Regions from separate parts of the Streptomyces sp. cg40 genome, predicted to be linked through region 1. Evidence: riboswitches for the same ligand, from Rfam matches in the RefSeq annotation. Region 1 holds a riboswitch; the other holds the start of a gene.
What was found. Region 1 has a riboswitch for glycine ahead of gcvP (aminomethyl-transferring glycine dehydrogenase). Riboswitches for the same ligand answer to the same signal wherever they lie in the genome.

Region 1 (4,059 bases):
TGCAAGCCCCACAAGGGCGTTGAGGTTGGCGCCGTCGACGTAGACCTGCCCGCCGGCCTCGTGGACCTGCGCGCAGATGTCGGCGACGTGCTCCTCGAACACCCCGTGCGTGGACGGGTAGGTGATCATCAGCACCGACAGCTCGTCGCGGTACTGCTCGATCTTCGCCCGCAGATCCTCGACGTCGATCTCACCGTCCTCGGCGGTCTTCACGACGACGACCTTCATCCCGGCCATCACGGCACTGGCGGCATTGGTGCCGTGCGCGGACGACGGGATCAGACACACGGTCCGCTGCGCGTCCCCGTTGGCGCGGTGGTACCCACGCACCGCCAGCAGCCCGGCCAACTCGCCCTGCGAACCTGCGTTGGGCTGCAACGACACCTTGTCGTACCCGGTGACCTCGGCGAGCCGCTCCTCCAACTCCCGGATGAGCGTGAGGTATCCCTGTGCCTGCTCGGCGGGCGCGAAGGGGTGCAGCTGCCCGAACTCGGGCCAGGTGACCGGCTCCATCTCGGTGGTCGCGTTGAGCTTCATCGTGCAGGAGCCCAGCGGGATCATGCCCCGGTCGAGCGCGTAGTCCCGGTCGGCGAGCCTGCGCAGGTAGCGCAGCATCGCGGTCTCGGAACGGTGGTCCCGGAACACGGGGTGCGTGAGGTACGCGTCGTTCCGCAGCAGCGCCTCGGGCAGTGTGTCCTCGGCACTCACGTCGAGCGCCTCGATGTCTCCTTCGACCCCGAACGCGGTCCATACGGCCGCCAGTTGGGCACGCGTGGTCGTCTCGTCGCAGGCGATGGACACCTGGTCCGCGTCCACGAGGTGGAGGTTGACGCCGTCCTCGCGGGCTGCGGCGACGACCTCGGCGGCCCGGCCGGGCACGCGCGCGGTCAGCGTGTCGAAGTAGCCGCCGTGCACAACCTCGACCCCGCCGGCGGTGAGCCCGGCGGCGAGGATCGTGGCGTAGCGGTGCGTCCGCCGCGCGATGCCCCTCAGCCCGTCGGGCCCGTGGTAGACGGCGTACATCCCGGCCATGACGGCAAGGAGCACCTGGGCGGTACAGATGTTGCTGGTGGCCTTCTCGCGGCGGATGTGCTGCTCGCGGGTCTGGAGGGCGAGGCGGTAAGCCTTGTGTCCGTCGGCGTCGACGGAGACGCCCACGAGCCGCCCGGGCAGGCTGCGCGCGAACTTCTCGTGCACGGCCATGTATCCGGCGTGCGGCCCGCCGAAGCCCATCGGCACCCCGAAGCGCTGCGTCGTACCGACCGCGATGTCCGCGCCCAGCTCGCCCGGCGACTTCAGCAGCGTGAGCGCGAGGAGGTCGGCGGCGACGGTGACGAGTGCGCCGAGCGCGTGCGCCTGCTCGATCAGCGGCTTGATGTCGCGTACGGCACCGGAGGCACCCGGGTACTGCACGAGCACGCCGTTGATCTCGCGCTCGGCGATCTCGGCGGGGATGCCCTCGCTGAGGTCGGCGACGACGACCTCGACTCCGGCCGGCTCGGCGCGGGTCTCGATCACGGCAATGGTCTGCGGCAGCGCGTCCGCGTCGACCAGGAACAGGCCCTTCTTGTTCTTGCCCATGCGCCGCGAGAGCGCCACGGCCTCGGCGGCGGCCGTGCCCTCGTCGAGCAGGGAAGCGCCGGAGGTCGGCAGCCCGGTGAGGTCGGCGACCATGGTCTGGAAGTTGAGGAGGGCTTCGAGCCGGCCCTGGGAGATCTCCGGCTGGTACGGCGTGTAGGCCGTGTACCAGGCCGGGTTCTCCATGACATTGCGCAGGATCACGGGCGGGGTGAAGGTCCCGTAGTACCCGAGCCCGATCATCGAGCCCAGGACCTCGTTGCGGTCCGCGAGGGACCGCAGTTCGGCCAGCACCTCGGCCTCGGTGCGGGCGCCCGGCAGGTCGAGGGAGTCGGCGTTCTTGATCACATCGGGGACCGCGGCAGCCGTGAGCTCGTCGAGCGAGCCGTAGCCGACCTGCGCGAGCATCTTGGCCCGCGCTTCCTGGTCGGGACCGATGTGTCGCTGCTCGAACGGGATGCCCTGTTCGAGCTCGGAGAGCGAAGTGCGAGGGGCGGTCATTTGGGAGGCCTCCTGGTCGGACACGACCTTCGAGGGCACCACGACAGTGGGGTGCCCGGACGGCCTCCCCCTCTGTCATCTCAACCTGAGAGCTTCACCGGCCACCCGAGGGTCACCGGTTTTCACCGTCGGTGAGAGCGCGGGCCGTCGCCGGCACCCGCTCTGCTTTCCAGAGTGACCTCGTCCGTGCGGTACGTGAGCCTGAGAGATTCCGGGGAGGATTTGCTCCTTCGGCGCCTCCGATGAAGTCTGGAGGACTCTCCCGCACGGGGTCAGCAGCCGCTCGCCAGCCTACCAGCGAGCGGTGAAGCCGAGCTTTCGAGTGGCCACCGGCCCGAATGTGCTCTTTTGTAGAGTTTACGGATGAGTTGCGACCAGGAGGAGGGCCCGTGCAGACCGATATCGATCCGCGCAACCTGATCGGCCGCAAGGCGTTCGACCGCACCGGCGCCAAGATCGGCACGATCGACGAGGTCTACCTCGACGACGCGACCGGTGTACCGGAGTGGGCGGCCATACGCACCGGCCTGTTCTCCAGGGACGCCTTCGTCCCTCTGGAGCCCAGCGAGCTGATCGAGGGCACCCTGCACATCCCCTTCGACCGCTCCCTGATCAAGGACGCCCCCGACTTCGGAGTGGGCCGCCATCTCTCCCCCGACCAGGAACTCCAGCTCTACCACCACTACGGCCTGGACGTGGCCCCACCGCCCTCCCTCCCGGACCGCGACTTCGGCAAACTGGCGGGCTCGGACGACACCTGAGCAGAGGCGGCGGGTCTTCGATTCTCCGGGGGCAGCACCACCAACTGCCCTGAGGCGGCGGCCAGTTCACCCGCGTCCCGCGTCACCAACGGCAACGGATCCGCCGGCTCCAGCTCGGGATCGTCGGTCCGGAACGTCCGTACCCGCCCGGGCCCGGCATCCTCCGGCGTCTCGAAGCGCACGGTGACCCGCCCCAGCCCGCTGCCCTGCACCCACCCGTGCCCGAACCCGGAGTGGTGCACATCGTGGCCCGCGGGCCAGCGCCGCTCCACGGGCGCGGCCTGCTCCCCGCTCGCTTCCTCCTCCGCGTGTTCCTCCTCAAGAAGGTCGACCTGCTCCCCCGCCGCCTGCGCGAACAGGTCCTCCTGCGTGTAGTCGGCGAGCCCGGAGACGCCGACCCCGAGCAGCCGCACCCCGCCCGTGGTGTCCACGGAGTCCAGCAACCGAGCCGCGGCCTCCCGCACCACCCCGGGGTCGTCGGTGGGCCCGCGCAGCGTCTCGGACCGCGTCAGCGTCGAGAAGTCGTACCGCCGCACCTTGAGCACGATGGTCCGCCCCGACAGCCCGGCGCCCCGCAGCCGCCGTACACACCGGTCGGCGAGACGCTGCACCTCCAGGCCCACCCGGATGCGGTCGTGGATGTCCACGTCGTAGGTGTCCTCGACCGACACCGACTTGGTCTCCCGCTCGGCGACCACGGGCCGCTCGTCGTGCGCGAGCGCCATGGCGTACAGCGAGTGCCCGTGCGCCTTGCCGACCAGTCGTACGAGCTCGTCCTCGCCCGCCTCGGCGATCTCGTCGACCGTGGTGATCCCGGCCCGCCGCAGATGGTCGCCCGTCGCCGGTCCGACCCCCGGCAGCGTGCGCACCGACAACGGCCCGAGCAGTGCCCGCTCGCTCCCGGGCTCGATCAGCACCAGCCCGTCGGGCTTGGCCCGCTCGGAGGCGATCTTGGCGAGCATCTTGGAGGCGGCGAGACCGACCGAGCCGGTGAGTCCCGTGGCGGCCCGTATGTCGGCCCGGAGCCGCTCCCCGGCCCGGCGTGCCGACTCGGCGTCCCAGGCCGCCTCGCCGGCCTCCAGGTCCACGAACGCCTCGTCCAGGCTCAGCGGCTCCACCAGTGGCGACAGCGCCCGCAGCAGCGCCATCACCTGCTCGCTGATCGACCGGTAGAACCCGAAGCGCGGCACAAGATACGCGGCGTTCGGAGCGAGTCTGC
Region 2 (4,059 bases), 5.2 Mb from region 1:
GAAGACGGAGGAGTTGAGCTTCTTCGCGAAGGACTGCTTGGCGAGGATGATGCCGCCGCGCGGGCCGCCCAGCGTCTTGTGGGTGGTGGACGTGACGACGTCCGCGTAGGGGACGGGATTCGGGTGGAGGCCGGCCGCCACCAGCCCGGCGAAGTGCGCCATGTCGACCCACAGATACGCCTCGACCTCGTCCGCGATCCGGCGGAACTCGGCGAAGTCCAGCTGCCGCGGGTACGCCGACCAGCCCGCGATGATGACCTTCGGGCGGTGCTCCTTGGCGAGCTTCTCCAGCTCGGCCATGTCGACCAGACCGGTCCGGGCGTCCACGTGGTAGGCGACCACGTCGAACTGCTTGCCGGAGAAGTTCAGCCGCATCCCGTGGGTGAGGTGGCCGCCGTGCGCCAGGTCGAGGCCGAGGATCGTGTCGCCGGGCTGGGCCAGCGCGAACAGGGCGGCCTGGTTGGCGGAGGCGCCCGAGTGCGGCTGGACGTTGGCGTACTCGGCGCCGAACAGCTCCTTGACCCGGTCGATCGCGATCTGCTCGGCCACGTCGACGTGCTCGCAGCCGCCGTAGTAACGACGGCCCGGGTACCCCTCGGCGTACTTGTTGGTGAGGACGGAGCCCTGTGCCTCCATGACCGCGACCGGAGCGAAGTTCTCCGAGGCGATCATCTCCAGCGTGGACTGCTGACGGCGCAGCTCGGCGTCGACGGCGGCGGCGATGTCCGGGTCGAGCTCGTGCAGGGGCGTGTTCAGGACGGACATGGTTCTACGACTCCTCAGCCGGCGGTGAAGGCGGTGTACTCGTCGGCGGAGAGCAGGTCCCCGGGCTCGTCCGTGATCCGCACCTTGAAGAGCCAACCGCCGTCGAAGGGCTCGGAGTTGACCAGCGCGGGCTCGTCCACGACGGCCGTGTTGATCTCCACGACCTCACCGCTGACCGGCGCGTACAGGTCCGACACCGACTTGGTCGACTCCAGCTCGCCGCAGGACTCGCCCGCGGTCACCGTCGTGCCGACCTCGGGCAGCTGGGCGTAGACGACGTCGCCGAGCGCGTTCGCCGCGAACTCGGTGATGCCGACCGTCGAGACACCGTCGACGGCGGCCGTCAGCCACTCGTGTTCCTTGCTGTACCGCAGATTCTCGGGGTGGTTGCTCATGGCGTGAATTCTCCTGTACGCGGGGGAGTGCTGGTGAAGGGGGGAATGCGGAGGGAATCGTCGAGCGGGGGCGATCCGCCCCGGTCACGGACCCGACGCTACGACGACTGTCACTTCTGGCGCTTGTAGAACGGCAGCGCCACGACCTCGTACGGCTCGTGACTGCCCCGGATGTCCACACCGACACCGGCCGTGCCCGGCGCGGAGTGCGCCGCGTCGACGTAGGCCATGGCGATGGGCCTGCCCAGCGTGGGGGAGGGGGCGCCGGAGGTGATCTCGCCGATCACCCGGCCGTCGGCGACCACGGAGTACCCGGCGCGCGGGACGCGGCGGCCCTCGGCGATCAGGCCGACCAGGACGCGCGGCGGCTGTGCGGCGGCCCGTTCGGCGGCGGCCGCAAGGGCCGTACGTCCGACGAAGTCGCCGTCCTTCTCGAACTTCACGACCCGGCCGAGCCCGGCGTCGAACGGGGTGAGCGAGGTCGACAGTTCGTGGCCGTACAGCGGCATGCCCGCCTCCAGGCGGAGCGTGTCCCGGCAGGACAGGCCGCACGGGATCAGCCCCGCCGACGCCCCTGCCTCGGTCAGCGCCTCCCACAGCTTCTCCGCGTCACCGGGGGCGACGAACAGTTCGAAGCCGTCCTCGCCGGTGTAGCCGGTGCGGGCGATCAGCGCGGGTACGCCCGCGACCGTGCCGGGCAGCCCGGCGTAGTACTTGAGGCCGTCGAGGTCGGAGTCCGTGAGCGAGGCGAGGATGCCGGGGGACTCGGGGCCCTGGACGGCGAGCAGCGCGTACGCGTCACGGTCGTCACGGACGACCGCGTCGAAGCCCGCGGCCCGCTCGACCAGCGAGTCCAGGACAATCTGGGCGTTGGACGCGTTGGCGACGACCATGTATGTGGAAAACGCAGCCTCGGTCCCGGCCAGCCGGTAGACGATCAGGTCGTCCAGGATGCCGCCGTCGGCCTGGCAGATCATGGTGTAGCGGGCGCGGCCGACGCCCACGGAGGCGATGTTGCCGACCAGCGCGTAGTCGAGGAGCGCGGCCGCGTCCGGTCCGGTGACCGTGATCTCGCCCATGTGGGAGAGGTCGAAGAGGCCGGCCTTCGTGCGGACGGCGAGGTGTTCGTCGCGCTCGGAGCCGTAGCGCAGCGGCATGTCCCAGCCGGCGAAGTCGGTCATCGTCGCACCGAGCGAGCGGTGCAGCGCGTCCAGCGCGGTGCGGCGCTTCTCAGGGGTGGCGGTACTGCTCATCGGTCGGTCTCCCAAGGCATGACGGCGAGGTCGTTCCTCCCCATCTGTCATCGGAACCTGAGAGGTTCGCCATGACCGCGCGGGACACGCACGGGCCATGGGTTGCACCTTGGGTGGGACCGCCGGCGACGGCGGCCCGCTTTTCAGATGTGCCTCGCCCGCGCGGTAACTGGGCCTGAGAGATTCAAGGGAGGGACTTGCTCCTTCGGCGCCCCGGAGGTCGTACGACCGGGGACTCTCCCGCGCGGATTCAAGCGGCCGGTATGCAGTTAGGCGCGCACATCATCGCACAGGCTTTGTAACAGGCCTGTGGCCGGAAGCGAACGGAACCGCGAGACACCGTGCATTACCTTCTCTTTACGTTAGTTGGGGAGAACCTTTCCTGACCCCGCAGGGAGGACGATCACGGTGACAAGGACCACGGTGTACGCCACGACCTCGGCCGTAGCGCTGCCCGAACAGCGCTCGGCCCCGGCCAGGGAGGCATGCCCGGCCCGCCCGGCACCGGTCGTCCGCGACCTCCGCGAGCGCGCCGGCCGCAGCCCGCACGGCCTCCGCTTCGGCCCCCGCGACCTGGTCGTGGTCACCGGCCTGCCCGGCAGCGGCAAGTCCACGCTGATGCGGCGCGCGGTGACCGGTGACGGCGTCCGCGTCGACAGCCAGGACGCCAGGGACCGCTGGGAGACCCGGGTGTCCCGTGTATCGGGCCTCCTCCCGTACGCGGTCTACCGCCCCCTGGTCCGCCTCGCCCACTACGCCGGACTGCACCGCACCCTGCGCTCCGCGTCCGGAGCCGTCGTGCACGACTGCGGCACCCAGACCTGGGTGCGCGGCTGGCTGGCCCGCGCCGCGCACCGCCGCGGCGGCACTCTGCACCTGGTGTTCCTCGACGTCAGCCCGGACACCGCGCTCGACGGCCAGCGCGAGCGCGGCCGGGGCGTCTCGCGGTACGCGTTCCTGCGCCACCGCCGGGCCGCCGCCCGGCTGTTGCGCGCCGTGGAGCGCGGCGACCTGCCGCACGGCGTGGGCTCGGCGGTCCTGCTGGACCGGGACGCGGCGGACGTGCTGCGGCGGATCGACTTCGCGGACTGAGCCGCTAGCCTTTTCCGTCACAGCACGTTTACAGCAGGCGGTTTCACCAGCAGGCGGTAGGTAGATGGACTTCCCGGCGGACTTCCCCGGTCAGGCGTACCCCCACCCGCATCCGCACGGCGGATGGCCAGGCAACGAGCTGGAGGAGGTGCTCTCGGTCTCCCTCGGCCTGCCCTCGGCCGGCGGCCGGATCATCGAGGTGCTGTCCCGCAGCTTCGTCTGGGTCCCGCTGCCCAGCGGCGGCGGCCCGCACAGCGGACCCCTGGACCTGCCCACGCTGGACATCGAGGGTCAGGCCTTCGTGCCGGTCTTCAGCTCCGAGGAGCAGTTCCGCAAGGTCGTCGGCTCGCATCTGTCGTTCACCATCGCGCCCGCGGTGGAGTTCGCCCGCGGACTGCCCCCGCAGGTGGGTATCGCGGTGAATCCGGACGGCGTGGTCGGCATCCCCCTCCCGCCCGCCGCCGTGGCCGAGCTGTGCCGCATCGGCCGTACCGTCCTGGACGGCCCCACCAGCGGTGGCCGGGTCCGCCTCTTCGAGCCCGACTGGCAGGACG

Region 2: it holds a riboswitch for glycine, as region 1 does, so the genes downstream of both, gcvT (glycine cleavage system aminomethyltransferase GcvT) here and gcvP (aminomethyl-transferring glycine dehydrogenase) in region 1, are expected to answer to the same signal.

What each region holds. Positions count from the first base shown of each region.
Region 1 covers NZ_CP190128.1:8,774,661-8,778,719, reverse strand. The annotation lists gene gcvP (aminomethyl-transferring glycine dehydrogenase) at 1-2,079, opposite strand, end outside; glycine riboswitch at 2,259-2,354, opposite strand; gene ACQHII_RS39675 (PRC-barrel domain-containing protein) at 2,469-2,840, shown strand; gene ACQHII_RS39670 (DNA polymerase IV) at 2,762-4,059, opposite strand, start outside.
Region 2 covers NZ_CP190128.1:3,579,767-3,583,825, reverse strand. The annotation lists gene glyA (serine hydroxymethyltransferase) at 1-765, opposite strand, end outside; gene gcvH (glycine cleavage system protein GcvH) at 780-1,160, opposite strand; gene gcvT (glycine cleavage system aminomethyltransferase GcvT) at 1,271-2,413, opposite strand; glycine riboswitch at 2,448-2,566, opposite strand; glycine riboswitch at 2,567-2,666, opposite strand; gene ACQHII_RS15560 (AAA family ATPase) at 2,816-3,505, shown strand; gene ACQHII_RS15555 (enhanced serine sensitivity protein SseB) at 3,570-4,059, shown strand, end outside.